DNA from 4 places in the Terrisporobacter glycolicus ATCC 14880 genome. Region 4 is predicted to be linked to each of the others. Evidence: riboswitches for the same ligand, from Rfam matches in the RefSeq annotation. Region 4 holds a riboswitch; each other region holds the start of a gene.

Region 1 (6,115 bases), 440 kb from region 4:
CTTTTAAATAAGTTACAATAATATATTTCCAAACTCTTTTTCCACAATCATATTTTTAAAATCTTTTAAATATTTTCTACCTATTGGCACAGTAACCCCTCCTTGTAACCTACATTCCAAATTATTAAATGATTTTACATACTCAATATTAATTATGTATGACTTATGACAACGAATAAATCCATGTTCTTTAATCTTTTCATATATATTCTTAAAAACAATATTTACTTCTTCCCTTTCTCCATAAATATTATGTAATATAGCTTTTTTATTTAAACTTTCCATATAAAGAATCCTATCTAAATTAACAACCTTATTTTGATTTTTACTAGAAATAATTATATTCTTATTGCAATTTTTATCAACTTGAGCAGCAGCCTTTAAAAATATATCTTCAAACCTGTTATTACTATCATCTTTTAGAATATAGTTTAATGGTTCTACTTCAAATGAATCTAGTGCAAACTCTTTACTTGAAGTTAAAAATATTATTATTCCACTATATCCACGATTTCTTAAAATCTTTGCTGTATCAATTCCATTAATACTTTTCATTATTATATCTATAATTATTATATTGAATCTATTTGGGTCTTCTTCTATATCAAAAATTAAACTTTCACCATTCCTAAAGGTTTCAATCTTAAATGCATAATTATGCTTATATGAAATTTCATTTATCTTATGTGAATAACAATCTAAAACATCTATTTCATCATCACATAAACAAATATTTAACATTTGCAACACTCCTAAATGTAAATTTATTATAATTTAGCAATCCAAAATAAATATTGAATTTCTTATTTATAATATCAAATTTATTTAATTAGTACATGAATTTTTTTATTATTTCAATATTTGACATGGAAAAAGGCTGTATATATACAGCCTTTAAAGTAAGGAAAAGTAGTAATTACTGATCCATATTATCACTTTTTCAATTTTTAATTGGATTTTATCATTCACTATTGTATGTATTAGGTATATTATTCTTTTCCAACAAATATATCAATACTATGATTTTTTTTATATAAATAAAAGTTTTATTTTATTAATTAATTGTAAATTGTAAATTATACTATGTAGAAAATTATTCATCCTTGGTGGTAGAATTTTTAGTTGTGTTTTGGAAGAAAAAATAAGTATAAAAAAACACTTATTTTTTCTTGCTGAGCCGCTGCAATTACTCCAAGTTTCAATCCTTGTTTTAATGGAATTCATTCTTATAGTAGTACGACCTCAAGTAATTGAAATAACTAGCTTTCAATTATCCAAGTCTTGCAATATGACTTTTTATAATAATTTTATAATAACAAAACTTAAATACTAATTTCTTTTTTAAAAATCACTCTATTGTTAATTATATACTTCTTAAAGTATAAATCAACAATAATTCACATAATAAAATTTCTTATTTTTAATTTTATAAGCATATTTTTAACTTTCTCTTCTATCTTTAAAGTAAAGCAAAAGAAAGCATGTACTTTCCAATAAGAAAATACACGCTTTCAATTATATCTGCTTACTTTTCATCAAACATCTTACATAGCCTTTTTCTTATCTTCCAATCTACCTTCATTGGATTTATTATAAGACTTTTGCGATATAAATCTTATGGCAAGTCCCATACTTATAAGAATTACTGGTCCACCATAGGTTTTTACTATTAGTAAAATAGCTTCTGTTCCACTAGATCCAACGACATAGTCAAGACCTGCTCCCAAGAACCCTGTACAAGATAGTACTAAAGCTATTCCTGACATAGTGTAGGCAAGTACATCTGATTTAAAGAATTTAAAATCAATGTTTTTATTATTTTTTCTAAATGACATATATGCACACATAAGGATTATATATGGTATAACAACTGTTAAAGCTGATAAGTCTGTTAACAATTTAAAGAATGCATCTATAGACTTTAGTCCAAATAGTGGTATGGCTATTAATACTATTAATATTGCACATTGGGTCCATAGTGCGTTTACTAATGTTCCATCTTCTCTTTTCTTAACTAAGAATTCTGGGAATGTTCCCTTTGGAACTTCTCCAAACATAGCTCTTATTGGAGACTCCATCCATATTATATAAGCTGCTATTGATGTTACTAAGAATATCGCCGCATATATTTGAACTACTATTTTTCCATTTATTCCAAAGTTGTTTGCTACTATACTATAAACCACATACCCTGCATCTTTTATACCAGCACTTTCCAAAACTTCTGGTGATGCTATTAATTGTACAGCCACAGAACCAAGTATATATGATAATGCTATAAGTATAGTTGCTATAACCATTGCTTTTGGAAATGTCTTTTTAGGATTTTCTGTTTGTTTTATATATGTCCCTGCAACTTCTGAACCTGATACTGCAAATAGCAACCAAGAAAAAGTTGAGAAATAACTTACATTAAATTTTGGAACAACTGTTTCCACACTAAACTCAGTTGCAGAAGGTGTTCCGTTAAAATATCCAACTACAGTCATTACTATAAATATTATTGTTGCTGCTAGAGTAAATTTCCCTCCAAAATCAGCCAGCTTAGAGAATTTACTTACACCTATTGTTGCTATATATGTCATAGCTATACATATAAATATTGATAGTATTGGCAACAAATAAGCATTGGAATCAGTAAATACGTTTCTTCCAAGTAAAGCCCATGATGCTGCTACAGGTATTCTGGAAAAGACCATTTGTAGATAGAAAAGTATACCTATAAAATAAGACCATGTACTTATGAATGCCCATTTTTCACCTATTGCTTGTTCTACCCAAGTATAAATTCCACCGTCTTTGTCTTTGTTAAAAGATGCCATTTCAGCTATAACTCCACACAGTGGTAAAAAGTATAGTACTGATACTATCACCCATGAAGGTATAGCAGTTGCCCCTAAATATACTGCGTTACTTGCGATGTTAGTAAAATTAAAAGTAGGAACAAATATAAGCATTACTAATGCCCATAATTTTATTTTTTTATTTTCTCCCATGATGTCTCTCCTCTACAATAGATATTTCCCATATAAAAAATTTGCTTGGCTCGAATGACGTGTTAGTGAATTATGTTGCTACCACTTTGTCAACAACCTTACTCGCGTCAATAAGTTGGTTATTGTAATTTATCTATAAATCAGAAAAACATAACTTACAATAAAAAAAGCCTTGAGCTTAACACTCAAGGCTACGTAAATACAAAAATACACTAAAATGGATACAGTATATTTAAGTATATATTATCCCTTAAATGATAGCTCACCACAAAATAATTTGTGACAGTGATACAGATATTCTCTGCATCCCCAGCTGTACAACTTTTTAGCTTCAATTATACAACTTCGGCGATACTTCCTTTCCTAGTAAATTTTTATGCTTTTACTAATTACTAGTACTATTAATTACCGCTCCTCTATCTTTTTTATACTTAGTTTAAATTTATGTATTAATTATACGCCATTTAATGAATTTTGTAAATGTTTTTCACTAAATTTAATTAAATTTCAAAGCAATTTTTTAAATTAACCATGAAAACTAAAGTACCAATATTTGTTATTATCTATAATACCTTTCATTGAACTTCTCACATCTATCAATGGTAATTGTGGCAAGACTTTGGTACATAAAAAGTTTATCCTTTCTAAGCCCCTTTTCTTTTGCCATTTTTTCCTCAACCCATTGAACTTGCTCTTTTTTCAACTTATTAAATAAACTTTTATCCAAATTTGTTTTTAAATCTTTATATAAATTATTTAACATTTCATCACTTAACTCATAAACTGCTTTTGCACTTTCAACGTCCTTCATATCATAAGATCTTAGAGTCTTTATTAATGCTGCTTGATATCTAAATATACCATCTCTTTTAACTGCTAAATCTTTAGCTTCTTTAGCTTTATTTTTATAATCATTTTTAATATTTTTAGCTGTTTTGCTTTCCTCTTTAGCCTTATCTTTTACTGTCTTTTTCTTTTCTTTTTTTGCTTCTTTTTCTTCTTTTTCTTCTTGGTCAGGATTATTCTTTAAGTTTACACACTTTTTCTTTAAATCCGTTGCAGCCTTTTTTATTATGTCACTTTCACTATTTATTGTTTCTATTGATGCACAAAGCTGTATTGCCACATCGTAGTGTTTCTTTTCCTTAGAATCAATTGCTTCTATTAAATTATTTGTTTGCTTATAAAGTGCATTTGCTTCTTCTTCATTATTATTTTCCTCTTTTGCTAAACCAAATAAGTTCTTTGCTTTATCGTATTCTTCATTTGTGGCTGCTCTTTTCCCATCTTCTAAATATTTATCATAAGATGATGTATCCTCTTTTTTGCTACATCCTACAACAAATAAACATAATATAGTTAATAGCATTATTACTTTTTTCATTTACTCAATCCCTTCTTGCTTTACAAATATTTCTATTTTATATATTAATTATATTAAATATTTTGTTGAATATCTATATATTTTATAGAATTAATATATAGTTAGTCATAATAAAATCTTTAAGTGCAAATAAAAAAGCCTAAGAGAAAATTAAATCCCTCAGACTTTTTTATTATTGTATAGTATTTAAATGTTTATAAGGCGTCATCAATTCTGTCATATCCCTTATCATCCTTATGGTTTGGTATAATGCTTCCTATAATACCTCCAATGATTGCTGGAATAATCCAGTTAAATCCTAAAGTACTAAGTGGTAATTTATTTATAAATGCAATTTCGAAGCCCATGTTATTTGCAACTGTAAGAATACTTACAAGTAGTGCCACATATGTTGCTCCTTTAAATGCATTGTCATTTTTAATTTTGTGACCAAATAAAGTCATTATTACTAAAACTATTGTTGCAGGGTAAATAACTGATAATATTGGTGCAGAAAATTGTATTATAGTACTTACACCAAAGTTAGATACTACTGCGCTAAATATACATACAACAATAACTATAGTTTCATATTTTAAAGCACCTTTAGTTATTTTAGTAAAGTATTGTGCTGTTGCTGATACAAGTCCTATAGCTGTCGTCAAACATGCTAGTCCAACTATTATTGCTAAGACTACTTTTCCTGGTTTTCCTAATAATTGCTCTGTTATGCCAACTATTAGTGAAGTTTGGTTTATATCTTTTGGGCTAACTCCAGCAAATTGATGAGCCACAGTTGAACCTAAATATGTTAAACCTCCATATACTATAACTAAGGCTACTGCAGCTACAAGTCCAGCTTGTAAAGTTAATTTTATCTTTTGTGATTCTTCTGTATATCCCTTTTGAGTAAGAGAAATAATTACAACTGCAGATAGTGCTATTGCTCCTAATGGGTCCATTGTTTGGTATCCTTGAGATATACCTTCAGAGAATATATTGCTTATTACTGGTGCTTCATTTAAATCACCAAGTGGTGATACTACACCCATTATTATTAAAAATATTAATGCTATTAACAAAGCTGGCGTTAAGTATTGTCCTATAATGTCTACTACTTTAGATGGTTTTATTGTAAGAACAAGTGTTAAACCAAAGAATAAAACTGAGAATAAAATTGGGCTGAATCCACCAAAAATTGGTTGTATTCCCATTTCAAATGTTGTTGCACCTGTTCTAGGTATTGCTAAAAGTGGTCCTAGGCAAATCATTATTGCTGTTGCCAGAATAAATGATAACCTTTTCCCAGTTCTTCCTAGTACAGTGTTTATATCTCCTTGGCACTTGGCTGCTGCCATTATTGCAAGTAATGCTAAGCCAACGTCTGCAATAATAAAACCTGTAAAACCAGTCATCCATCCACTACCACTTACTACACCAAGGTATGGTGGAAAGATTAGATTTCCTGCTCCAAAAAACATTGCGAATAGTGCAAATCCAACTACAATGATGTCCTTCTGCTGCCTTTTCATGTTAAAGCCCCCTTAAAAAATTCATTTATGTTTATTTATCAATTAAAAAAAATTATACATTTCTAAGTTCTTAACGTCTATAATTTCTCAATTATTTAACATATATTTATCATTTGGAGTGATTTTTAACATTAATTTAACCATTATTTTAAAAAACATAATAACATTTCCTACCAATGAAGGGTGCATTTATTTTAAAAGCGCCCCTCAAAATCTTAATATTA
Region 2 (6,115 bases), 690 kb from region 4:
AGGTACAAAATACCTAATCGTACAAAATGGATATAATGGTTTTTTTAAACCTACAATTAGCGAACTTATTGTGTCTTATACTAATAAAAAAGATAACCTAAAAATGATGGAACCACTTTTTACTTCTTATGATTCTTATACAATAAGTTTAATAAAGAGGAAAGATAAAGAAGAAAATAATAAAGAAATAGTTACTATAGGAGGAAATTTATGTACGGCTATTGATATTTTAGCAAAAGATATACTTATTACTAAGGCTGAAATTAATGATTTGATTTTAATAAATAATGCTGGAAGCTATGCGTATTCTCTTACACCATTCTTATTTAGTAGTCAAGAAAAGCCTGTAGAAATCTATTATAGTAGTAAGGATGATTATGTAATAGATTAATTACATAAATTTACATGATATGATTTATTATAATTATTTGCAACTATTCTAGACAATTTTCTCGAAAAAGTGTATTATTTTATTTATATATGTAATAGACTTGGAGGTAAATTGATGATTGAAGAAATACAAAATATGAATTTTAAAAATATGACCATGGAAACTATGGCTACAAAAATATTAGATTGGGCACTAAGTAGTGGAATAAAGTTAATAATAGGTACAATTTTAATAATAATAGGATTTAAAATAATAAATAGATTATCAAAAAGATTTGTAACTTTTGCAGAAAAAAGAAATGTAGATATGACATTAGTAAAGTTTACAAGATCATTTATAAGTATATCTTTAAAAGGCTTATTAGTGCTTGTAATTGCAGGTGCATACTGGGAACTAAAGTTATCAGGACTAGCAGCTATAGTTGCTTCGGCTGGGGTTGCTATAGGTCTTGCACTTCAAGGTAGTTTATCAAACTTTGCTGGAGGATTTATAATTTTACTTCTTAGACCATTTAAAGTTGGAGATTATATTCAAGCGGCTCAATTTGAAGGAGCAGTTGAACAAATTGGCGTATTTTATACTACTTTAACTACAGTAGATAATAAAGTTGTATTAATACCAAATGGAACTTTATCAAATGGAAGTTTAATAAATTATTCTACAAAAGAAACTAGAAGAGTTGATTTAACATTTTCAGCAGGATATGAATGTGATATTTTAAAAGTTAGAAGTGTTTTAAAAGAAATAGTAGCTAAAAATAAACTAATTCTTGATTATCCAGAGCCATTTGTTGGATTATTTGAACAAGGACCTAGTTCTTTAAAATTTGCTGTAAGAGTTTGGGTAAAAACACCTGATTACTGGACTGTATACTATGATTTATTAGAACAAGTTAAAATTAGATTTGATGAGGAAAAGATTTCAATACCATATCCTCAAATGGATTTACATGTAAAACAAATATTAAAATAAAAAAGATTGCTTTTTAGCAATCTTTTTTGTATGAATTTAAAAAGAATAAATAACAAAATAGTAAGAAAAAATTAAGAAAATAGTGTATAAAGGTGCAAATTGTTAAGAAAAAATGAAAATTTATTCACAATAGATTTAAAAAAATTTATTATGGTATAATTATTTATAATGATTTTAAAATGATAAAAAGGAGATATTTATGGAATATATTCAAAACATATATAATATAGTAAATGATTATTGGTTATTGTCTATTGTTGTTGGATTAACAAGTGTATTTATAGAAAGTTTTCTGCCTATACTGCCGCTAGTTGCAATTGTTACTGCTAACGCGGCCTTATTTGGTATGTATCAAGGGTTAATAATATCGTGGATAGGTTCTACAGCTGGAACTATATGTCTATTTTTAATAGTTAAGAAAATTAGCAATAAAAAATTTGTTAAATTATTAAAAAATGAAAAAGTAGAAAAAGCAATTGATTGGGTAGAAGAAAAAGGGTTTATGCTATTATTTTTTGCTTATGCTTGTCCATTTTTACCAGCTTGTGTGGTTACAATATCTCAAGGATTAGCCAAAAGACACACTACAGACTTTGTATCTGCAGTAGTAGCAGGAAAATTAGTTATGTTTTTTATAGTTAGTTATATAGGAAAAGACATAATTGGTTTTATAACAAATCCTTTGAAAGTATTAACTTTAATTTTAATAACATTTTTTGCTTGGAAAATAGGAAATAAACTAAATAAGGATTTAGATAATTTTGAAAAGAAAAGAATGCATGAAGAATAGGCAAAGGTCTATTCTTCATTTTAATTTTAAATTTACTTTGCACCCATTATTCCATCAACTAATATATCTATATTGCAATTTAAAAAATAATCATTTATATCAATATTATTTAAGATAGCTTTAATACTATTTTCATTATGATTTATATTTTTTAATATATCTTCTATATAAGAAACATCCTTTTTACCAAAGAAATCTCCGAAGAATTTTATCTCATTAATTAGTCCTTTTTTAACATTTAAACTAAATTCTATATTACCACCAGGGTACTTAATTTCATTATTAAGAGCATACTTAGGTGAATGACCAAAATTCCATTTCCAAGTATTATATTTTTCTTCTGCTAATTTGTTAATTTCATTTATATCTTGTGCACTTAATTCGTAGAGACGATTATTTTCATCCTGGCTATTTATAAAGTTCATTAAGTAATTTTTAAACTCTAAAACAGTCATATTTTTGTCTAAATGATTACTAATATTTGTAACACGGGATTTAACAGATTTTACACTCTTTCCTTTAAACTTAGATGGTTTTACTTTTAACGCACTAGATAAATCATTTATTTCAGATGAGAATAATAGTGTACCATGATGCATTACCTTATTTTTATAATTATACTGGGCATTGCCTGAAAACTTTTGATTATCAATGAGTAAATCATTTCTTCCTGAAAATTCAGCATGTATATTTAAAGTTTCTAAAGCATCTATTATTGGCATAGTAAATCGCTTAAAATCACTAAAGGTATTATCATTACATGAAATAAATGTAAAGTTTATATTACCTAAATCATGAAAAACAGCACCACCACCAGATTGTCGTCTTACGATTTTTATTTTATTTTCTTTTACATACTCATAATTAATTTCAGATAATGTATTCTGATTTTTGCCTACAATTATAGCGCTTTCATTTCTCCAGAGCATAAATATATCTTCAGTAGTATTTTTTAAAAAATATTCTTCCATAGCCAAGTTAAAGTAAGCATTTGTACTAGTATTATTGATTAACAGCATAGTCTATTCCTCCATAAATTTTGTAATCAGATATTTTACTAATATTCAACAAAATATGAGAATTTCCTTTAATAAATATTAATAATTAAAGAATTTGTCGCAATTTTCATAATCATAGAGAATGAAAATTGAAGGAATTGTTAAAAAAAAAAAGAAGATAGTAATAATCAGTATATAGGGGGGAATAAGATGAAAAAGATAATTTATATTATTATTTTTATAACTTTTTGTAGTTTATTAGGATGTGAAAATGCTGATACTAAAAAGGCTATAGATACTTTTAGTGAGGAAAAACTTAAAATATATTCAGCAAAAGATTCACAAAAAGTAAAAGAAATATTAAAATCTTATGGAGAATCCAAGAATTTAACAGCTGAAAAAGCAAAAAAAAATAATATTGTAGTTATAGAAGATGAACAAATAGTAGCAAATAAGAAAATATGGAATAATTTTTATAATAATAGTAAAAAGAAAAAAGAAGATAGTGTGTTAATAGTTCAATATACTGAACAAGAGGACCCAATACTGACTTACTTATCCTGCAAAGACAATAAATTCTTTATGATTGAAGATGACTCTAGAGATCAGTATAGAGATGATAAAGAGGAAGATTATTTTGAATACAGTTTTAAATATTTAAAATTATTTCAAGAAAATAAGAAAACTTATGTATACTTATTAGATGATAATAAAATAACTTTAGATGAGCTTAATTACTCTTTACTAAGTTCAAATATATCAGATTGGATACCTTATGGCTTTGTATTTTATTATATGAATTCATAGATGATTACAGTAAAAAAATATAATTTTGACAATTTGAACAAAATGTATTGTATTTGTAAAGCATATATTATATACTGTAAAAAACAAGTGAATATATAGGTAGAGGTGCAATATTTATAAGTATTAATAATGAGGTAGCACGATGATTTATTAAAAAAGGAAATATTGCCGAAGCGTATAACTGAGGCTTTAAGGTTATATAGCTGGGTGTATATAAAATATGTATACAACTGTCACTAATTTTAGTGTTGAGCTATCATTGAGAAGAACTAAGAATATTTTTAGTATGTAATTTTAACCTTGATGAAGCCATCAAGGTTTTTTTATTACAAAGAAATTAATATTTTTTATTAAAAAATATTAATTTTCAACTACTTAATGGAATAATGGATTTATGTTATAAACCATTATTAACATGAGCAAAGCAAATTTTATTAAAAATGACAAAACCCTGAAATATTCACAACTATCACATAGGGGGAAATAAAATGAAAAAAAGAAATGTAAGATTATTATTAATGACAACTATACTGATTTTAATATCAAGCGTAACGAGTTTTGCAGCTGAACAAGATATGGCTGTAATAAATGCACAAAAGTATGGACTATTAACACTATTACCACCACTTGTAGCTATTATTTTGGCTTTTATAACTAAGAATGTTATAGTATCTTTGGTTATTGGAGTTATGTCAGGTGGATTTTTATTAAACTTAAATAGTATAAATATTTTCTCTGCGCTATTTAATGCATTTTTAGATTTAGTAGATAGAGCTGTTGGAGCATTAGCCGATCCATGGAACGCAGGAATTATACTTCAAGTTCTAGCAATAGGTGGAGTAATCAACTTAGTTGCTAAAATGGGCGGAGCAAAAGCAATAGCTGAATCACTAGCTAAAAAAGCAAAAAGCGCAAGAAGTGCTCAGCTTATAACATGGGTAGCAGGACTTTTAGTATTCTTTGACGACTATGCAAATTCATTAATAATAGGTCCGATGATGAGACCAGTTACAGATAAAATGAATATTTCAAGAGAAAGACTTGCCTTTGTAATAGATGCTACAGCAGCGCCAGTTGCAGGAATAGCAATAATTTCAACTTGGATAGGTTTAGAAGTTGGACTAATTGGCGATGGATTTAATGCTATAGGAGTAAATACAAATGCATTTAGTGTATTTTTAAGTACATTACCATATAGATTTTACAATATATTAATACTTGGATTTATAGTTATAACGGCAGTGCTATTAAAAGAGTTTGGACCAATGAGAGAAGCAGAGTTAAGAGCTAGAAGAGGAAATACAAATTTAGTTTCTAATAAAGATATAGATGAAAAAATAAGTAATGAACATAGTGATTTAGAACCACTTCAAGGAGTTAAATTAAATATATGGAATGCTATAGTACCAATAGGTATACTAATAGTTGGATCATTATTTGCATTTTACTACAGTGGTTATACAACAATAATGAGTGGAAATGATGTAAGTTTAATCCAAATATTTAATAACTCACCACTATCATTTGTAGCAATAAGAGAAGCATTTTCTAATGCTGATGCATCTGTAGCGCTATTCCAATCTGCTTCATTTGCAGGTGTAGTTGCTATAGCAATGGGTGTATGTAAGAAAATATTTACTGTATCACAAGGATTAGATATATGGGTAGATGGAATGAAAACTTTAGTTATAACTTGTGTAATACTAATATGTGCATGGTCACTTTCGTCAGTAATAAAAGAACTTGGAACAGCTAGATACTTAATACAATTATTATCAGGTTCTGTACCAGCTTTTTTATTACCAAGTATAATATTTGTACTAGGTGGAATAATTTCATTTGCGACAGGAACATCTTATGGAACTATGGGTATACTTATGCCACTGACTATTCCGCTAGCTCATTCTATAAGTCCAGATATGTCTTATATAATAGTTTGTATAAGTGCAGTGCTTACAGGTTCTATATTCGGAGACCACTGCTCCCCAATATCAGATACAACTATACTTTCATCAATGGGAGCTGGATGTAATCATATAGACCATGTTAGAACACAAATGCCATATGCTTTATTCGTTGGAAGCATAGCCATATTATTTGGGTATATACCAGCAGGAATGGGACTTCCAATTTATTTAATAATCCCTTTAGCATTTA
Region 3 (6,115 bases), 690 kb from region 4:
TGTAGACAAACAATATTTAAAACATTTACCTTGGCCATTTTGCAAACTTTTAGCTCCTTCTACTATATCAATACCTTCTTTAAGCGGAACTTGAAATTGATTTTTTACACCTGTAACTGGTCTACACTGAAATACATAATATGGTACTATTCCAATAGAAGTAATATTTTTTAGCAACTCTCCAAGAATTTCAATACTATCATTTACTCCCCTTAACAAAACTGTTTGATTTTTTACTATAACGCCAGCATCTCTTAAATATCTTATTGCATCAATAGCTTCCTTAGTCACCTCTCTAGGATGATTAAATTGAGTTACTACATAAATTTGTTTTTTTTGACCATATTTGCTAAGTATCTCTTTAAGTTCATTATCTCTTGTTATTCTCTCAGGATAAACTACAGGTATTCTTGTTCCAAATCTAATCAAATCAATATGAGGAATATCACATAAGGCTGCTAAAAATTTTTCAATTTTACTATTACTATTTAAAAATGAATCTCCTCCAGAAATAAGTACATTGCTTATTTTTTCATGATTTTTAACATATTCTAACATTTCTTCAAAATGTGTAGCTATTTCTTCATCTGATAAACCTACTAAACGTTTTCTAAAGCAATGTCTACAGTACATTGCACAATGACTTGTAGACAGTACTATGACTGTTTGTTCATATTTATGTTGCATTCCTGTAATAACAGTATTATCTGCTTCTCCACTCGTATCAAAACTTCCACTTAAATCAATTTCTTCTATCGAAGGTATACACATTTTTTTTATAGGATCATTTGGGTCGTTAAAATCAATTAAAGATAGATAATAAGGTGTAATAGACATAGGATATTTTTCAAGTATTTCATTCATTTTTATTTCTTCATCTTTTGTTAGGTTCATGTATAAATTTAAATCTTCTGCTTTAGTTATATTTTTTTTCAATGACTCTGTATTATTCAAGATACCACCCCTTAATAAGTATATAGAATTTTAAAATCACTTTAACATATATCATTCATATAATCAATATATATGAAATAGTTTATTTAATAGTAAGAATATTACAAAATATCAACATGTATATTACTAAATACTAGATTATACGGTAAATTTCCTTTTTTTCATAGATATTATCTTATAATTTTTCTTACTATTGCACCTATACCAACCCCCACAGTTACTGTCCCTAAAATCATTTCAATATTAGATAGCATCAATGATATTTGGACTGGTTCACAGCTATACCCACCTACACCTAAAAATATACCTGAGCTTAATGCTAATGATTCGTTAAAATCTTCAATGAATCCGATAAAATTAAAATGCTTTAATGTTTCTAAATTATAAATAACGTAATTATTATCAATATCCAAACCAACAATTAAATATATCAACGCAAATACTACTATTAGAAATATTCCCATAAATAGTGCATTAAAAGGTCTCTCACCATAACCACAAGATATTCTATACAAAAATGATCCTATTTTTGGAATAGGGTCCAGGGTTTTACTTTGAATTTTCTTACATAAATAATAATATTCGCCAAAGTTATTATCTAAAGTATTTTCTTTAAATTTATTTGCAATAGCCTGATAAGTTAAATATAGCCCTTCATATTCTTCTCTAGTTTTTTTAATTTCTACTAATTTATCAAAAAATGTTTTTTCATCTAATTTAGTTTTATACTTATCATCAAATTCAAAATCTAAAATATAACATTTGTGTGTTTTAAATCCACTTAAGTCACTATCCGAAATTTTTATTTCATTCAATTCACATTTATTTGCTATCATACTTTTCATCATGCATATTTCAAATGAAGTATTTTTTATTAAACAATTTTCAAATATTGAATATGATAAATCACAATTTTTGAATTTACTATAAAACTCACAATTATAGAATTCACAAGAGTAATTTATTGTATTATTCAATGACGGTGACTTTATATTATCTTCCATAATAAATATACAATTTTCAAAAATAACACCACCTAATATAAATTTACAATCATAAAATTTACAGCCTATTATTCTACAATTGATAAATTTTGTATTTGCAAAAGTACAATCTTTAAAACTTGCACATATTATATCTTTGTTTGAAATATTATAATAATCTTTTTCATCTAACAATCCCTTTTTGCCAATGAATTCATTTTCTGTAATTTCATAACTATATCGATTGTCTGGATTATAGTCAGTCATATTCTTTTTATGCTTTATAATATAACTATAATTTTTTTCATTATTTTTTTTCCTTTTATCCAATTGGATCTTTAATTTATAATTTTCTTCTTTAAAATTTACATAAGCCATAGTAATTTCTCCTTTTATAAACTCTATAACTTATTATTTGCATAAAAAAAGACTTAAATGCATTATCATTTAAGTCTTTTATAAATATTAATTTTCTAGTAATTCATTTCCTTGTATATCTTCAACTTCTACACTCTTACCAAGTACTTGTATTCCTATAAACATAGCCACAAATGCCAATGGTAAAACTAAATAGACAGGTAATCCAAATCCCGCTGGTATATATCCAAACACTATAGTAATAACTCCCACAAATATTGAATAAGGCATCTGTGTTCTAACATGGTCTATATGATTACATCCAGCTCCCATAGATGAAAGTATTGTTGTATCTGATATTGGTGAGCAATGGTCTCCAAATATAGCTCCAGTTAATACTGCTGATGTTGCAACTATTACATAAGACATATCTGGATTTATTGAGTATGCAAGTGGTATAGCCAGAGGCATAAGTATTCCCATTGTTCCATAAGAAGTCCCTGTTGCAAATGATATTATTGCCCCAAGCACAAATATTAAGCTTGGTACTATAAATGGAGGCAGTGAACCTGATAATAATGTAATCAAATATTTTGCGGTTCCTAATTCTTTTATTACAGACGAAAGTGACCATGCACATATTAATATTACACCTGTTATTACTAATGTTTTCATTCCATCCACCCAAATATCTAGAGCTTCTGATACAGTAAACATTTTTTTACATACACCCATAACCATTGCAACTATTCCTGCAAATAAAGCTGATTGGAAAAGAGCAACAGATGCATCTGCATTTGAAAAAGCTTCTTTTATTGCATTAAATGATGCTGGTGAATTTTGCATAAGCTGAATTACTGTAGTGTCCTCTCCACCCATTATTGCAGTATATCCACTGTAATAAAAAGCAAATAACGCTCCAACTATCAACGCTCCTATTGGTATTATTGCATTCCAGACACTTAATTTAACACCCTCTAATGGTTCCATATCATCATGTTTACTTAAATTTTTATTCACTTCTTCGTTTGAAGTAAGATTTTGACTCCCTCTTCTACATTCTAACTCAGCTTTTCTCATAGGTCCAAAATCCTTTAAAAGTAAAGCTGTCATTACTATAAATCCTAATATTAATAGATTATAGAATCTAAATGGAATTGTATTTAAAAATACTCCAAATGCATTTGTTTCAACTCCTATACTTTCAAATGCCGTACCTATAAGCCCAACTTCTAAACCTATCCATGTAGAAATAATTGCTAAACCTGCAACTGGTGCTGCAGTGGCATCTATTATAAACGCTAATCTTTCTCTTGATACTTTCATTTTGTCTGTAACAGGTCTCATCATAGGTCCTATTATTAAAGAGTTTGCATAGTCATCAAAGAATACAAATAATCCTGCAAACCAAGTCATTATTTGAGCACTTTTTGCTGTTTTTGCTTTATTTGATAAGGCTTCAGCTATGGCTTTTGCTCCACCCATTTTTCCAACTAAATTTATAACTCCTCCTATTGCTAAAACTTGAAGAATTATACCTGCATTCCATGGATCTGCTAAAGATCCCACTGCCCTTTGAATTAAATCCAAAAATGAATAAAATATTGCCATAAAAGGATTATTTCCTGTTATATTTAATATAAATCCCCCTGACATAATCCCTATAACCAAAGATACTATAACATTTTTAGTTATAAAAGCAAGTGAAATGGCAACTAGCGGTGGTATTAAAGTCCATAAACCAAATTTATCTGCATTTTGTGCAGCAACATCAACTTCTTCTGCAAAAGATAATACTGTTGTCATTATGAATAGCATGGTTGTCATTAAAAATAATCTTAAATTTCTTCTTCTCATTTTATTTCCCCCTAATATTTTTGTAGTGAACATTATAAGGGCTATTTTTTTCATTAAAAAAACCTTGATGTAAGAGCATCAAGGTCATAATTATACTAAACTATAAATCCATTTGATAGCTCAACACTAATTTCTTAGTGACAGTGGCATATATATTATATATACCCCCAGCCAAATAACCTTAAAGCTTCAGTTATATGCTTCGGCGATGTTTCCTTTCACAATAAATCCACGTTGCTTAACTCATTATTGTTACTGATAAAAATCGCACCTCTACCTTAAATATTCACTTATTAATATGAGTATATATCACCTTCCTATATTTAGCAACATTTAATTCTGTCTTTTTTACCATATATATATTATAAATATTTTTTTATATTTAATTAATATTTTGATATTATTTCTCTATAATTTTATTATGATGATAAGTTATGGGAGGAATTATTTATATGAGAATTTTTTTAATAATTATTATTACAATAATAATGCTAATATTTAGCGTTTTTAATAATATTTTTTTAGGATACGGTTTAACTATTTCTTTAATTTTATTTTCTTTAGTCGGCCTAAAAAGAAATAAAAGCATAAAGGAGCTTCTTGAATTATATACCTTTGAATCTAAAAGAAGCTTTCCAATTATAAAAATTTTATTATTAATTTCAATTTTAATAAGTGTTTGGTTAAGTTGTGGAACAATTCCTGCAATAGTTTATTATTCACTAAAATATATTAACCCTAATCTATTTATTTTATTTTGTTTTTTAATCCCAGCTTTAACATCCTTTTTGATTGGAACTTCCTTTGGTACTATAAGTTCTATAGGCATACCTCTTATTATTATTGCACAGGCATCTAATCTTAACTTAAATTTAGTAGGAGGAGCAATTATGTCTGGGGCATATTTAGGTGATAGATGTTCACCTTTATCTTCTAGTTTACTTCTTCTATGCAATTTAACTAACGTTGATTTATTTAAATATATTAGAAAAATTTTCATTTTTGGTATTATTCCAACTATGGTTAGTATTATTTTTTATTTATTATTCTCCTTTAAAAATCCTTTAACTTTTATTGACAATTCACTAAGTTTAACTTTATACAATGATTTTCATATTAGTTTTATTTTATTAATACCAGCTATTATAATTATTATTTTATCGTTAAAAAAAGTTTCAATTTCAAAATCAATAACTATAAGTATAATAGCTTCAATAATAATTTGCTTTATTATTCAAAAAATAACTATGATAGATTTGTGTAATTATATTATATTTGGATATAAAGCCTCTTCATCCTTATCAAATATTATTAAGGGCGGTGGCATTATTTCCATGCTTAAAACTTGTTATATAATTATTATTTCATGCTGTTTAACAGGATTTTTTAGTGGATTAAATATTTTTAATGGTTTAGAGACGTATTTGAAAAAAATAAAACTAAATAAGAGTAAGTTATTTTTAGTAACCTTATTTCTTGGCTTAATAATTGCATCTATTGGATGTAGCCAAACTATAGCTTTTATTCTAACTATAGAAACACTTAAAAATAGCTACGAGAATTATAATAATGAAGATATGGCTATGGAATTTTCCAATTCCGCAATCGTTACATCTGCCTTAATCCCATGGTGCATAGCTGCACTCGTTCCTACTTCAGTCTTAGGCATAAGTAATTACAAATTTATCCCATATGCTATTTTTCTATATATAGTCCCATTTTGTCATTTATGTTATTGTATCTACTTGGATTTTTATAAAGATAAATCACAAAAAAATTTTTCTAAAACAAAAACTTTTTAGAAATAAATTTATTATTATATATTTATAGGAATGTTATTAAGATAATTTTTTATACCTTCTAATAAAAATAGTAATAGTTTTAATCGGTTATTATTAAAATTATTACTATTTTAGTTTTAAAATTCAAACTATTTTATATCAAGTAAGTCCTTTATAACCTGA
Region 4 (6,115 bases):
TATCACTTAATAAGTCTATTACACTTTGCCTTTCAAATTGGTCTTTAACTGTTGTTATGTATCCTTCTGGTTTGTTTAATAATATATATACTAAATTTGAGTCAAGAGATATTTTTACTCCATCAACTTCCACAGTGTCTATTTGCTCATCAACTTGAAAAGATAATTCTTCTATTAACTTTCCATTTACTTTTACTTTTTTATTTAAAATAAGTTCTTCAGCTTTTCTTCTAGATGCTACTCCACAAGAAGCTATATATTTGTTTATTCTCATATTTACTCCTTTAATTATTTTTTTGTCCATAGTAAATACTAATATATGTGACAAATTTTCACAAGATATTTTTATCTATTATTTATATTTCCTATAAAATAAAAAAATAAACTGCATACGGCAGTTTATTTATAATTAGCTTTATCTACTTATTTATTATCACTTGTATCTTTTAATTGTGGGTCTGTGTTTGTTTGTGAATTATCTTTTTTATCTTCAGTTTCTTCTTTTATAGGATCTTTTCTTAATTCCTCTTTATTACTTTCCTCAGTTTCTTGTTTTTTCTTTTCTTCTTCTTTTTTCTTATTATTGTAAATCATTTCTGATTCTAATTTATTAATGTCTTTTTCAGAAGCTTTTTTTGCATTTTCTTTTCTTTCTAAAGCTTCTTTTTCAGCAGTTTTTTGTAATTTTTCAAGTTCTGCTTTTTTATTTATTGATTCTCTCTTAATTTGTTTAGAACCTGCATTTATATTTACAATTGAATCCAGTTCTTTTATTGCTTTCTCATAATCATGTTTTTTCTCGTAATTCTCTGCATTTTGCATCCTTCTTGCTTGCATATACATTGCTCTAGCTGACTCATTTTCTGAATCTTCATTTAAGGCTTGAGATAATAAAGTTAAGGCCTCACCATATTTATGATTTTCAAGTTTTTCTTGTCCTTTTATTAAAGAACTTTTTCCAGTTATTTTACTACATCCACCTGTCAAAACAGTTATTAAAACTAATATTAATAATAATTTCTTTTTCATGAAAATCCTCCCTGTTGTATAATATAGTTTATCATAAACACTAATTTTGCACATCATAAAATCTCATATAATTATATTTATACATTAATAAGTATTTATACAATTTTATTTTTAATATAAAAAAGTTCCTTACTTTTTTAGTAGTAAAGAACTTTTTTATTCTATAACTCTAAAGACAATAAATCTTCATAACTTTGTCTTTTACATATTAATTTATCGTTACCTTTATTTACAAATACAACTGGATTTTTAGGTATTTTATTATAGTTTGATGCCATAGAGTATCCGTAAGCTCCTGTAGACGTTGTTATTAATACATCTTCACTTTCGATATTTAATATACTAGTATTTGATATTAAAATATCTCCACTTTCACAACATTTTCCAGCAATAGTTACCTTATGTTCAGATTTTTCATTATTCATTTTATTTACAATAGCACATTCATACCCTGCTTGGTATAAAGAAGGTCTTATATTATCAGTCATCCCACCATCTACACTTACATAAGTTCTTACATCCTTAATATTTTTAATTGATCCAATAGAATATAAAGTACTTCCAGCATTTGCAACTAAAGATCTACCTGGTTCTAATATAAGAGTAGGCATCTTCATATTTAATTCTTTGCATTTTTCATTGCATTTATTTATAATTTTCTCGCAAAATTCTTTAATACTTCTAGGCTTATCTTCCTTAGTATAGTAAACACCTATACCACCACCAAAGTCTATCTCTTTTATTTCTATATCATATTCATATTTTAATTTTTTTACCAAGTTAAACATAACATCAACTTCTTCTTCATAAGGTTCTACCTCAAATATTTGCGAACCAATATGAGCATGAATACCAATTAATTTTACATTTTTATATTCTTTTAATCTTTCTACTGCCATATAAAAATCACCATTTGTCAATGCAAAACCAAATTTAGAGTCTATTTGACCTGTTCTAATATATTTGTGAGTATGCGCATCGATACCAGGAGTTACTCTATAAAATATGTCTTGTATCATATTTTTTTCTTTACAAAGCTTTTCTAATATATCTAATTCATAGAAATTATCTACTACAAACACTCCTACACCTAACTCAACACCCATTCTAATCTCATCTATTGTTTTGTTATTTCCATGAAATAATATTTTCTCCATAGGAAAATTAGATTTATAAGCTGTAAATAATTCTCCGCCAGAAACAACATCTAAATATAATCCTTCTTCATCTATTAGATTGCACATATATTTAGGTAAAAAAGCTTTCCCTGCATATGCAATTTTATTATTATTTTCTTTAACCTTAAAATATTTATTATATTCTTTGCAATTATTTCTAATTAATTCCTCATCAAATACATAAAGAGGTGTCTCGTATTTTTTTGCTAAATCTAGTGCACTTACCCCACCTATGTATAAATTACTATCTTTTATTTCCATTGTGCCATGAAGTTTCATATTATCCTCCTATTTTATAAATTAAATTCTTTTGCTATTTCTCTTATTGCCACTTCTTTCGAAGAAGAGTTTATTGCACATGTAATTCTTATTTCAGATGTCGTAATTAATTTTACAGCTATGTTATTATCACTAAATATTTTAAACACCTTCGAAGCAACACCACTAGTATTTTTCATGCCAAGACCTACTAAAGAAAACTTTGTTATTTGTTCATCTATAACAATACTATCCCTTGGTACAAAGCAACCAACTATTTGTTCACATTCCATTAAATCATCCTTTGGTATAGTGAATGACACATTTACTTTCCCATTAAATGGCGCTGTCTGACTTATCATATCAATACTAACTCCATCTACAGCTATTTTTTCAAATAATTTAGATACATCTTCCATATTTATATCTACTATTGTTATGGCTGCATCTTCATCACAAGTTGCAAGACCTGTAATAACTTTATCCTCTAATTTCATTTCTTTATTCCCCCTTATGTATGTTCCTTTAATATCACTACAAGATAATCCTACATATAACTCCACATTATATTTTTGTGCCAACTCCACACTTCTCGAATGCATTACTTGGGCCCCTAAACTTGCCAATTCCAACATTTCTTCATATTCGATTTCTTTTATTTTTTTAGCTTCACTAAATTTTCTTGGATCTGTAAAATAGATACCATCAACATCAGTATATATTTCACAAATTCCTTCTAATTTTACAGCCAAAGCCACAGCTGAAGTATCTGAGCCTCCCCTTCCTAAAGTAGTTATATCTCCTTCATCATTTAAACCTTGAAATCCTGTTACTATTACAATCTTCCCACCATCTAAACTTTCATTTATTTTACTAACATCGATATCATCTATTAATGATTTTCCATGAAGTCCACTAGTTTTAATATTTAATTGATAAGCATTATAACTCACTGCTTCACATCCTAAAGAGTTTAAACTCATTGATAATAAAGATGCAGATATCATTTCACCAGTAGACATTAACACATCCAGTTCCCTTTTGTCTGGAGATTTAGTTATGTCTTTTGCTAAACTTATAAAATCGTCAGTTGTATCTCCCATAGCTGAAACTACAACAACAATCTTAGCATTTTTCTTTTTTCTTTCTATTAATTTACTTGCAATAAGCTTAATTTTTTCAGTACTAGATACAGAACTTCCACCATACTTTTGAACAACTACTTTGCTCACTATTACCACCCCTTAAATTATGAAATTGCATAAAAAAAAATAAAACGCCCAAAGGTATACTTTGGACGTTAAAATTAGCCATAGTAAACCTTGTAGCTCAACACTTAGAAAAAATTCGCTTCGCTCATGTCGCCAACGACCTTAAAAACAGATCTGTTGCTACATTGCTCTTACGAATAAAAGTGACAGCCTTATACATGTTTTGCATAAGTCCAGATAGCTTATATGCCTATAAGCTACCTTCGGCTGTAATTCCTTTCCTAACATATAATTGCTTGCCAGCTATATGTTAGTACTATTAAGTACAGCGCCTCTACCTTAGGTTCTTATCTTTTTTTATTAATAATATATTAATAGCATAACATACTTTAAGATGCAATAAAAATCATAAAACTATTTATTTATTTTACAAATAATTAAATAATCTATTCAAAGATGTATCTAAGAAATATATATGTTCATTAATATTACACTTATTATGCTTTTGTTCTCTAGAAGATATAACAATAACCTTTGGTACCATAAAAAATGGTATGGTCGAGTTATCAATATCATTAGAAATATTGCTATACTTTGAACATCTAAAGCTTTCATCCAGTTCAATGTCTATTAATACTTGTAGTCTTTCTCCATAGGGATTTATATATTCTATAAATATATCATAAGTTTCATCTCCTACTTTTGCATTTCTATAAAATCTAACAGTTTCATATCCTGCACTATTTAATCTAATTGCAATTTCAGAACCTAGTAACATTTTTGTTAAACTCTTTCCCTTTTCAATATTACTTCCATTTAGATAATAAACTCCTGAATTATCTTTAAAATTTGTATAGTTAACATTACATGGAAACTTTCTCAAAGTATAATCATTACACATTTTTCTCAATGTCCTCTTTAGGGGTTTTTTGCCATTTCTTTTTTTACTATTAAATACTTTTCCCACTTGATTTTCTGTGACGCATCTTACTCTACTTACTAAATACAAAATATCTTTTTCTAATCCCACCATAGTCAATCTCCTTGAAGCTGTTTTTACCAAGTTGTACTATATTATATTAAAATCACTTAATAAAATTTACAAATAAAAAAAGGAAGATTAAAATTTTCTTCCTTTTTTTGTTAATATATTCTATTTTATATTACTCAGTTTTTTCTTTATTATCAATTTTTTCACTATTTTCTTCTTTATTTGCAGTTTTTTCTGTTTTTCCAATATTAATATTATCAAACTCTGCAATGCTTATTATATTTGAATCTGTTTTATCATAAGATATACTTACCTTATCTCCTACCATTGTTAAAGGTAGCTCTGAAGATATTTTTGATGTCCCTGTAAATATTAATTCTTTATTATTTTTTAATGTAATATAATATGTTGTGTTTCCACTTTTTACATCTTGGTTTATTCTAGATACAGTTCCTTCTACTTTTTGTAAGTTTTCACTTGTGTTAAAATCAATATCGTTCCCTTTAGATTCTAATGCTTCTTTATAATTTTTATAGGCATCTTCTTTTGTATCTCCCATTCCTATTATGCTATAATCTTCAACAGATACAAATGCTACCATTTTTACAAGATCAGCCTTATCTTTTAAGCCTAGCACATATGTTGGCTTTCCAAGAATATTATACATAACTGGGAAAGTTGCTTTATAATTTTTTTCTTGTACTTTTCCTTCTGCAGTTGTCATAGCTGCAGTTTCTGTTGCTCCAGTTTGCATATACAATTTTGATTCCTTTGTTCTAGAATCAACTAACATAAATCCTACTGTTGATTCATCTGCTCCTGCCGAAGTAATTCCTGTATACCAATATGATTTTCCATCTTTTCCATATACTAAGGAAGTTCCCTCTGATGGTAGTAATACACCTTCTTCAGATATTACTGAATTTAAAAATCCGTTTACATATAGTCCCCAATTATTTATTTGGTCCACTATAAAGCTTTCTGGTTGTATTCTATCTACCCACTTCGGTGTATCTTTAATTGAGTATATTTTAACATCTCCACTTTGAGCATCCACAATAGCTGTTCCTACTGCATTTGATCCTCCATATCCAACAGCATGTTCATATAAAGTTACAACCCAATAAGGCTTTCCATTGTCATCAATTTCAAAATTAAAATCAGTCATACCATATTTCATACCACCATTTAGATAAACATGTCTATGTAAATCTTGTAAGAAATATGCTTCTTCTTGATATACTATTTTAAGTTGTTTCCCATCAAGGTTTTGAACTAATCTCACGTCTTGCGGATCACTTGCTGATACCATAATATAACCATTAGTACCCTCTAAATTAGTTATCCATTTTATAATATCTCTATGCACGAGAGGTGCAATCCAATATAATTCCCCTTTAACACTTTGTATTGAGTAGTCACCAACTTTAGATATACTTCCTATTGCT

What was found. Region 4 has a riboswitch for lysine ahead of TEGL_RS09580 (aspartate kinase). Riboswitches for the same ligand answer to the same signal wherever they lie in the genome.
Region 1: it holds a riboswitch for lysine, as region 4 does, so the genes downstream of both, TEGL_RS07265 (amino acid permease) here and TEGL_RS09580 (aspartate kinase) in region 4, are expected to answer to the same signal.
Region 2: it holds a riboswitch for lysine, as region 4 does, so the genes downstream of both, TEGL_RS13000 (Na+/H+ antiporter NhaC family protein) here and TEGL_RS09580 (aspartate kinase) in region 4, are expected to answer to the same signal.
Region 3: it holds a riboswitch for lysine, as region 4 does, so the genes downstream of both, TEGL_RS12985 (Na+/H+ antiporter NhaC family protein) here and TEGL_RS09580 (aspartate kinase) in region 4, are expected to answer to the same signal.

Annotation. Positions count from the first base shown of each region.
Region 1 covers NZ_CP117523.1:1,480,854-1,486,968, reverse strand. The annotation lists gene TEGL_RS07270 (LytR/AlgR family response regulator transcription factor) at 13-741, opposite strand; gene TEGL_RS07265 (amino acid permease) at 1,545-2,996, opposite strand; lysine riboswitch at 3,247-3,423, opposite strand; gene TEGL_RS07260 (lysozyme inhibitor LprI family protein) at 3,556-4,380, opposite strand; gene brnQ (branched-chain amino acid transport system II carrier protein) at 4,575-5,891, opposite strand.
Region 2 covers NZ_CP117523.1:2,615,363-2,621,477, reverse strand. The annotation lists gene TEGL_RS13025 (diaminopimelate decarboxylase family protein) at 1-391, shown strand, start outside; gene TEGL_RS13020 (mechanosensitive ion channel family protein) at 506-1,363, shown strand; gene TEGL_RS13015 (TVP38/TMEM64 family protein) at 1,563-2,153, shown strand; gene TEGL_RS13010 (lipoate--protein ligase) at 2,186-3,172, opposite strand; gene TEGL_RS13005 (DUF4362 domain-containing protein) at 3,362-3,958, shown strand; lysine riboswitch at 4,051-4,222, shown strand; gene TEGL_RS13000 (Na+/H+ antiporter NhaC family protein) at 4,447-6,115, shown strand, end outside.
Region 3 covers NZ_CP117523.1:2,608,483-2,614,597, forward strand. The annotation lists gene TEGL_RS12975 (KamA family radical SAM protein) at 1-954, opposite strand, end outside; gene TEGL_RS12980 (pentapeptide repeat-containing protein) at 1,125-2,315, opposite strand; gene TEGL_RS12985 (Na+/H+ antiporter NhaC family protein) at 2,403-4,151, opposite strand; lysine riboswitch at 4,260-4,435, opposite strand; gene TEGL_RS19835 (Na+/H+ antiporter NhaC family protein) at 4,640-5,953, shown strand; gene TEGL_RS12995 (tRNA threonylcarbamoyladenosine dehydratase) at 6,082-6,115, opposite strand, start outside.
Region 4 covers NZ_CP117523.1:1,922,467-1,928,581, reverse strand. The annotation lists gene TEGL_RS09595 (pseudouridine synthase) at 1-274, opposite strand, end outside; gene TEGL_RS09590 (tetratricopeptide repeat protein) at 424-1,029, opposite strand; gene lysA (diaminopimelate decarboxylase) at 1,191-2,486, opposite strand; gene TEGL_RS09580 (aspartate kinase) at 2,501-3,697, opposite strand; lysine riboswitch at 3,819-4,021, opposite strand; gene TEGL_RS09575 (hypothetical protein) at 4,104-4,709, opposite strand; gene TEGL_RS09570 (hypothetical protein) at 4,840-6,115, opposite strand, start outside.